Regions from separate parts of the Chromobacterium sp. CCUG 30098 genome, predicted to be linked through region 2. Evidence: riboswitches for the same ligand, from Rfam matches in the RefSeq annotation. Region 2 holds a riboswitch; the other holds the start of a gene.
The links. Region 2 has a riboswitch for FMN ahead of ribB (3,4-dihydroxy-2-butanone-4-phosphate synthase). Riboswitches for the same ligand answer to the same signal wherever they lie in the genome.

Region 1: linked by a shared signal. The riboswitch ahead of QUG03_RS07765 (class I SAM-dependent methyltransferase) and the one ahead of ribB (3,4-dihydroxy-2-butanone-4-phosphate synthase) in region 2 are both predicted to bind FMN.

The regions. Positions count from the first base shown of each region.
Region 1 covers NZ_JAUCGS010000002.1:459,847-464,254, reverse strand. Annotated here, with positions in the region: gene QUG03_RS07775 (SpoIIE family protein phosphatase) at 1-150, shown strand, start outside; gene QUG03_RS07770 (N-formylglutamate amidohydrolase) at 160-915, opposite strand; gene QUG03_RS07765 (class I SAM-dependent methyltransferase) at 1,109-1,846, opposite strand; FMN riboswitch at 2,082-2,244, opposite strand; gene QUG03_RS07760 (YfeK family protein) at 2,328-2,693, shown strand; gene hrpA (ATP-dependent RNA helicase HrpA) at 2,791-4,408, shown strand, end outside.
Region 2 covers NZ_JAUCGS010000006.1:227,242-231,649, reverse strand. Annotated here, with positions in the region: gene QUG03_RS15475 (hypothetical protein) at 1-247, opposite strand, end outside; gene ruvB (Holliday junction branch migration DNA helicase RuvB) at 365-1,399, opposite strand; FMN riboswitch at 1,488-1,634, shown strand; gene ribB (3,4-dihydroxy-2-butanone-4-phosphate synthase) at 1,760-2,419, shown strand; gene QUG03_RS15460 (sensor histidine kinase) at 2,472-3,881, shown strand; gene QUG03_RS15455 (hypothetical protein) at 3,878-4,408, shown strand; gene QUG03_RS15450 (sigma 54-interacting transcriptional regulator) at 4,405-4,408, shown strand, end outside.

The DNA of each region.
Region 1 (4,408 bases), on a different contig from region 2:
GTATTGCAGGCGCTGCAGCGCCACCGCCAGAACGAAGCCATCTTGGACGACGCGTCCTTGCTGGTGGTGCATTCGCCATCGGTCCCAAACCAGCCTGAGGCCGATATCGGCTGCGCCGTGCCAAACCGCTCCCGCTGGCACGACGCCTGAGCGCCGCGCCTAGTCCTCCACCTCTCTCACATAGCGCACCAGCGCCTGCAAGAGCTGGGAGAAACGATGCGCGGCCAGATTCCCGTCCGAGGGCGTGAGCCAGGTGCTGCTGATTTCCAGCTGAATGGCGGGCACGCCCAGCCGCGAAGCGAATTTGGCGATGGTCTGATGCTTGGACGCGGCGAAGTAGTTGTCGGAGACATTGAGCACGCCCTGCCCTCGCAAACGCTGCTCCAGCCGCTGTTGCAGCCAGGGCTTGCCCAGGAGCGAAGCCCCGTTCAAGGTGCCGAAATCCACGTCGTAAGGCCGGTAAGGATGGCTGCCGTGCAGGTCCAGCACCAGCAAGGGACGCTGATCGGCGATCAAAGCCGCCAGCTTGCGTTTGAAGGCGTTGTCGTCTTCGTAATTGGGGTCGGACGGCGAGGCGCGGGTGGTGTAGATCGCGGTGGCGCCGGCCAGTTGGTGCAGCATCGCCGCCAAGGCCGCGGTGCCGCCGCCGTTGGAGAAACGGTATTGCCCGTCGCGGAACGGGCTGGTGGCGTGCGGCGCGGTGACGATGATGGGACGCTTGCCCTCCAATACGGTAAACCACGGCTCGCCGTTTTGCGGCGGCCTGTCCTTGGCGGCATCCGCCTCCTGCTGCAGCTTGATGGCCTCGACGATGTGGGCCGGTTCGATGACGGCCTGTTCCGGCGGGGTCTTGCCGACGGCGGGCGCCGTCGATAAGGCCAGAATCAGAATCCCCGCTACCCATCCGCTTCTCATCGCCCTCCTCCTGATTCTTGCCCGATCATTGCTGGACCGGGCATGCGCGGCTTGGTTCTAAGAACCTGTTTGCGATCTGCTACGCGCCGGCGATACGGCGTTGAAAACAGCCATGCCGTTTTTCAGCCGTTTTCGCCTTGCCGCGACTTGCGCGAGACTTTGAACAGGTTCGGGCCAGTCCGGCAAGGCTGCGCTAACGCGCCGGCTTTCGCGCGGAGAGCAGCAGTAGGGCCGGACGGCGCGCGTGCGGCCGCAAACCGTCCCGATGCGCCAGGGTCTGCGGGTCCGGCGCGGGCTCGCCCAGGTGAAGCAGTTGGAAGCCGGCGTCCAGCAAGCCTTTCACATAGCTTTCCACCGTGCGGTGATGTTTGATCACGCCGTCGACGAACCAACGGCTTGCGCGCGCATCTTGCTGAAAGTAGGCGTCCAGCGTCCAGTGCGATGGCTCGCCCGCCGCGTCCAGCGCCCAGCCCTGAGGGCTGGCCGTGCAAATCGGGTGCTCCACCGTCAGCGCGAACACGCCGCCGGGCCGCAGCGCGGCGAACACGCGCGCCGCCGCCGCCGCGTAATCCTCCACATAGTGCAGGGCCAGCGAGGACACGGCCAGATCATAGGCGGCGGCCGGAGGCTGAAAACCCTCGATGCCCGCGCACTGGTATTGGATGGCGGAATCCTGGGTGCGCGCCCGCGCCTGTTCCAGCATGCGTTCGGACAAATCCACCGCGGTGACGCTGGCCGCGCCCTCGCCGCGCGCCCAGCGGGCGAAATCGCCGAAACCGCACCCCAGGTCCAGGATGTCGATGCCGGCCAGCGGCGGCAGCGCGCCGCGCAAGGCGGGCTGCTCCAGCACGCCGTTCAGCCCGGTGTCGCTGTCACGCAAGGCTTGGTATTGGGAGAAAAAGACCGGATGGTCGTAGATGTTTTGCTGCATGTGGAGGCTCCGTAAATACTTAAGGAAAGCGCCCCAGGGCGGCGCACGGCCATGCCGACGCGCAAAAGCGCGCCGGGCTCTCTGAGCCTGTTCAAAGTCTCGCGAGCAAGGGCGAGACAAGGCGAAAACGAGTGAAAAAGCGGAATGTACAAGTGGTACATGAGCATTTTGAGCTCGTTTTTAACGCCGTATCGCTGAAGCGCAGCAGACTTTGAACAGGCTCTCACGGCCTGGCGCGCGTCTTCTCTCATCCGGACTCTCACCGTCGGCTTCGGCTTCTCACCGAATCTGCTGACCCGCGCATCGTGGAAACGGCTGCGCGGCGCTCGCGGGCTCGTCGCCGGCATTCGCCGCGACATACCGCCGGTGGGGAATTTCACCCCGCCCTGAAGACCGGCACAGCATAAAGGCGGCGCGGAAGTTGGACAAGCCCCGCCCCATCGCGCATAGTCTGCGCATTCCAATTGCAATGGAGCGAAGCATGACCCCGAAGCTGCCGATCTGGCTGTTTTTTTGTTTGAGCGCCGGCGCGGCCGTCGCCGCGCCCACCCCGGCCGCCAAGAACGAGATCAACCATCTATTGGACTATCTGGCCCAATCCGGCTGCGAATTCAATCGCAACGGCAGTTGGTACGGCTCTAAAGAGGCCCGCGATCATCTAAACGACAAATACCAGTATCTGCTGAAAAAAGACTGGGTCAGCAACGCGGAAAGCTTCATCGAGCGCGCGGCCACCCAAAGCAGCATCAGCGGCAAGGCCTATCAGGTGCGTTGCGGCTCGGCGCAACCGGTGGCCAGCGCCGGCTGGCTGAAAGCGGAGCTGGGCCGCTACCGCCAGCGCAAATAAGCCGTTCCGCCGGCGTCCGGCCGGCAATCCAGGCCTGCCGGACCGCCACGCAGCTGTTATAATCGCCGCTTTCCTGTAATCCAGTGTTCTTTTCCCGATGACTGCTGCCCAGCTGCTGGCCCAACTCAAGGCCGACCTCCCCTCCTGCCTGATCCGCGACCGCCACGCCTTGCGCCGCAAACTGAGCGACGCCGCCGAGCGGCTGAAGAAAAACCAGCCCGCGGACAGGCAGCTGGCCGATATCCAGACGCAGATCGAGCGCTCCGCCGCCAAGGTGGCCGCGCGCCGCGCCCATCTGCCCAAGCCCGATTTCGACGACGCCCTGCCGGTCAACCAGAAACTGGCCGACATCAAAGCCGCCATCGACGGCCATCAGGTGGTGATCATCTGCGGCGAAACCGGCTCCGGCAAAACCACCCAGCTGCCCAAGATCTGCCTGGAACTGGGCCGCGGCGTGCACGGCCTGATCGGCCACACCCAGCCGCGCCGGCTGGCCGCGCGCTCGGTGGCCAGCCGCATCGCCCAGGAGCTGAAATCCACGCTGGGCGAGCATGTCGGCTTCAAGGTGCGCTTCACCGACAAGCTGTCGGACAAATCGGTGATCAAGCTGATGACCGACGGCATCATGCTGGCGGAAACCCAGACCGACCGTTATCTGGAAAACTACGACACCATCATCATCGACGAGGCGCATGAACGCAGCCTCAACATCGACTTCCTGCTGGGTTATCTGAAACAGCTGCTGCCGCGCCGGCCGGACCTGAAAGTGATCATCACCTCGGCCACCATCGACGCCGACCGCTTCTCCCGCCATTTCGACGGCGCGCCGGTGATCGAAGTCTCCGGCCGCACTTACCCGGTGGAAGTGCGTTACCGCCCATTGGCGCAACGCGACGAAGACGAGCGCGAAGTGGAAATGGAAGGCGCCATCGTCGACGCCGTCGACGAGCTGTCGCGCCAGGGCCCGGGCGATATGCTGGTCTTCCTGCCCGGCGAGCGCGAAATCCGCGAAACCGCGGAAAAACTGCGTAAATCCGGCATCCGCGGCTACGAAATCCTGCCCTTGTTTGCCCGCCTGTCCAACGAGGACCAGCAAAAGATCTTCAAGCCCTCCGGCGGCCGCCGCATCGTGCTGGCCACCAATGTGGCCGAAACCTCGCTGACGGTGCCGGGCATCAAATACGTGATCGACACAGGACAGGCGCGCATCAACCGCTACAGCCCGCGCGCCAAGGTGGAACAGCTGCAAGTGGAGAAGATCTCCCAGGCGGCGGCGCGGCAGCGCGCCGGCCGTTGCGGCCGCGTCGAGGCCGGCATCTGCGTGCGCCTGTACGGCGAGGACGACTTCAATCAGCGTCCGGCCTTCACTGATCCGGAAATCGTCCGCTCCAACCTGGCCGCGGTCATTCTGCGCATGGCCGCGCTGCGGCTGGGCAAAGTGGACGCCTTCCCCTTCATCGAAGCGCCCAGCAGCCGGCTGATCGCCGACGGCTACCAGGTGCTGACCGAACTGGGCGCGGTGGACGACAAGGGCGAACTCACCGGCGTGGGCAAGGAGCTGGCGCGGATTCCGGTGGACCCGAAAGTGGGCCGCCTGCTGCTGGCCGGCCGCGACTTCGGCTGCGTGCGCGAAGTGCTGATCATCGCCGCCGCCCTCAGCGTGCAAGACCCGCGCGAACGCCCGTTCGAGGCGCGCGAGGCGGCCGAACGCGCGC
Region 2 (4,408 bases):
GCTCCATCACCGTGCTGCCCTTGCCCGCCGCCGGCGGCAGATACTTCTCCAGCGCCCACTGCCGCACGCCGCCGGACACGCCGGTGACCACGATGGCGAAGAAAATGTACTTGCGCCAGGCATCGGTCAAATCCCGTCCCAGGACTCGCGCCAGAATCTTGTTGACCGCCGGATCGAAAAAGCGCGCGGTGAAAATCGAAGTGGCGATCGCCACCGCCAAGGTCAGGCCGAACAAAGCGTAGAACATAATCATCCCCCGCCGCAGCGGAATGCGTGAAAGCAGGCATTGTACGCCCGCGCGGCGGCGGCGGCGATCAAGGGATGGCCATGCTGCTGCGCGCAAGCGACAGCGCCGGCCGGCGCGTCAATCCCGCAACGGCAGCCCAAAGTGCTGATAGGCCAACGCCGTCGCCATCCGGCCGCGCGGAGTGCGCTGCAGATAGCCTTGCTGAATCAGGAAGGGCTCAATCACATCTTCTATGGTGTCGGTGGATTCGCCGATGGCGGCCGCGACGTTGTCCAGCCCCACCGGCCCGCCGGAGAACTTCTCCAGAATGGCCTGCAGCAGTTTGCGGTCCATGACGTCCAGGCCGGCCGGGTCCACGTCCAGCATCGCCAGCGCGGCGTCCGCCACCTGGGCGCTGACCACCCCGTCGGCCCGGACCTCGGCGTAATCCCGCACCCGGCGCAGCAGCCGGTTGGCGATGCGCGGCGTGCCGCGGCTGCGGCGCGCCACTTCGAACGCGCCGTCGTCGGCCAGCTTGACGTTCAACAAGCCGGCAGAACGGCTGACGATGCGGGTCAGTTCCTCCGCGTTGTAGAACTCCAGCCGCGCGACGATGCCGAAACGGTCGCGCAGCGGATTGGTCAGCATGCCGGCGCGGGTGGTGGCCCCCACCAGGGTGAACGGCGGCAGATCGATCTTGACCGAACGCGCCGCCGGCCCCTCGCCTATCATGATGTCGATCTGATAATCCTCCAGCGCCGGATAGAGGATTTCCTCCACCACCGGGCTCAGCCGGTGGATCTCGTCGATGAACAGCACATCGTGCGGCTCCAGATTGGTCAGCAAGGCGGCCAGATCGCCCGCCCGCTCCAGCACCGGCCCCGAGGTCTGGCGCAAATTCACCCCCATTTCGCGGGCGACGATGTGCGCCAGCGTGGTCTTGCCCAGGCCGGGCGGGCCGAACAGCAGCACGTGGTCCAGCGCTTCGTTGCGGCGCTTGGCCGCTTCGATGAAGATTTCCAGCTGTTCGCGCGCCTTCTTCTGGCCGACGTACTCGTCCAGCTGCTTGGGCCGCAAGGCGCGCTCCAGCGCCTCCTCCTGGCTGGACAGGCTTTGCTGGGTGACGATGCGCGGCTCGGGCGCGCCGCCGTACAGGTTGTCGGTTTCAATCATGGTGTCAGCCGCCGGCCAAAAAAACGAATGCCCAATCTTACCACCGCGCTATAATCGCCGCTGGCCCGCCCATCATCGCGGGCCAACGCAACGTCTTCAGGGCGGGGTGCAATTCCCCACCGGCGGTATGATCGCAAGATCGAGCCCGCGAGCGCTTCCGCTTCCCGGCGGAAGGTCAGCAGATCTGGTGATAGGCCAGAGCCGACGGTAATAGTCCGGATGAGAGAAGACGACATGGCCGCCTGCCGCGCTACGCGCGGCCGCGGCGTGTTCGCTGCGCGCTAGTGCGCGCGGGTTGGCTTGCGCCGGCCCTTTTCACGCCCTGGAACCTGTTTCTCAAACGACCCGAGGACCGTTTCCATGAGTATCGCCACACACCCCGACATCTTGTCCCAACGCGTAGAGGCGGCGCTGAACGCCTTGCGCCGCGGCCTGCCAGTCATCGTTCCCGATGATCACGACCGCGAGAACGAGGCCGACCTGATCCTGGCCGCCGACGCGCTGAGCGAGGCCGAAATGGCGCGTCTGATCCGCGATTGCAGCGGCATCGTCTGCCTGTGCCTGACCGCCGAGCACGCCGCCCGGCTGCAATTGCCGCCGATGACGCAACGCAACGGCAGCCGCTACGGCACCGCCTTCACCGTCAGCATAGAAGCCGCCCAGGGCGTGTCCACCGGCGTATCCGCCGCCGACCGGGTGCGCACCATCCAGGCCGCCGTCCACCCGCAGGCGCAGGCGGGCGACGTGGTCAGCCCCGGCCATGTCTTCCCGCTGGTGGCCGCCGCCGGCGGCGTGCTGAGCCGCCGAGGCCATACCGAGGCCGCGGTGGAACTGGCGCGCCTGGCCGGCTTCCAGCCCGCCGGCGTGCTCTGCGAGCTGATGAACCCCGATGGCAGCATGATGCGCGGCGCGCAAATCGCAGACTACGCTCAAACGCACGCGCTGCCCGTTCTGAGCGTGGCTGAACTGGCTGAATGGATTTCCCGCCAGAACTTAGCCGCCGCTCCGCTGTCTGCTTGATCTTTGCCCTTAGCCGCGGGCCTGCGCCCGCGGCGTCGACGCCGACCCCATCATGCTTCGTTTCGTTTCATTCCGCAGCCTGTTGCTGGCCAGCTTTCTGATCGTCGCCGTCGTGCCCTCGGCCGTGCTGATCCAGCTGCGCAACGAGCTGGGACACGCCGCCTCCACACTGCGCTCGCATCAGGAGCAAGCCAAGGAATGGCTGGACGCCAACCGCGTGTCGCGCGAGCAATCCATTCAATTCGAACGCGCCACCCGCCAGGCTCAAATCCTGAAAGACCGCGCACTGGCCAAAACCGCCGCCGGCGCCTGGCAGGAGATCGAGCTGGCGCAACGCAAATTGCAACGCGGCGACGACGACGAGTTGACGCTCAGCGCCCGGGCCATTCTGGCGATCCAGCCGCAACTCCAGGCCCTGCCGGCGCGCGCCGGCGCGCAACGCGACCGCTTGTTCCGCCAGCTGGACCTGCACCTGACCGCGCAAGGCCAATTGATCAACCGCCAACTGGAACAAAGCCAGCGCCAATGGCAGGACTCGATCACGGAAATGCGCCGCACCGCCGACCGCCTGGCCTGGCTGTCGCTGGCCTCCGCGCTGGCGCTGGCGCTGGCGATGACCTTGTTGATCAGCTGGCCGCTGCGCAAGCTGCAAGCCAAGATCGCGCGGATGAGCGACGGCGCGCGGCTGCAGGACTGGCGCCAGTCCGGCCCCGCCGACCTGCAGCGTCTGGCGCGCGAGCTGGCCCAGCTAGACCGCCGGCTGGCGGCGCTGGAAGAACAGAAAGGCCGTTTCTTCCGCCAAGCGTCCCATGAGCTGAAAACGCCGCTGGCCGCCATCCACGAAGCCGCCGCGCTGCTGCGCGAAGAAGTGATAGGACAGCTGTCCGCGCAGCAGCAGGAGATCGTCGCTATCCTGCAAAACAATGCGCAAACCCTGCGTCAGCGCGTGGAAGCCTTATTGCGCTATGATGCCGGCCAATGGCTGTCCGAGACGCTGACCGTGGAAACCTTCGACCTGCCGGCGCTGATTGCGGAGCGGCTGCAGGCCAGCCGTCCGCTATTGCAGGCCAAACGCCTGGCCGCCGACGTCCTGGGCGACGCGGACCGGGTCAACGGCGACCGCTCCAAAGTGGAAACCATTTTGGACAATCTATTGATCAACGCCATCCGCCACAGCCCCGCCGGCAGCGCCTTGAGCCTGCGCCACGGCCGCGACGCCGGCGGCGTCTGGCTGGAAATCCGCGATCAAGGCCCCGGAGTGTCGGACGCCTATCGGGAAAAAATTTTCGAACCGTTCTGGAGCGGCTCGCCGCCGCCGGGCGAACTGCCCGGCACCGGGCTGGGCCTGGCGATGGCGCGCGGCTTCGCCCAATTGATGCGCGGCGAACTGACGCTGGAATCCAAACCTCAGGCCGGCGCCTGCTTCCGCCTGCAGTGGCCGGAACCGGAGAACAAAACATGAAGACATCTCGCTTTTGGGCTCTCAACGCGCGCCGGCTGCTTTGGCTGTGCGGCCTGCTGGCCCTGAGCGCCTGCGCTCATCAAGGCCAGCCGGTCGCCGTGCCCGCCGCGCCCATCATCCGTTGCCCGGACGCCAACCAGATCCTGCTGCTGCTGAGCCAGACGCGGGAAATCCAGGCGCTGAGCCTGGCCGGACGGGAAAGCTGCGGCAGCGCCCGCTTGCTGACTCTGCTGCAACAGGCGCAGACGGCGGAGAACCGCGCCGATGTTCAAAAACTGCAGGCCCAATTGGAAAGTCTGCTCGCCAAAACCGATAATCTGGACCCGGCCAGCCAGGGTCTTGCGCGGCTGCCGCTTCAACAGCTGCAGGAAAGACGCAAGCTGGCGGAAGCGCTGGAACGACAGCAGGCGCAGAACCGCGATCTGCAAAAACGCTACGACGACTTGAACGGCAAGCTCAACGCCTTGCGCGAAGTCGAGCGCGAACTCCAGCTGAAACCCAGCAAAACCAAAGGAGGCCAACCATGA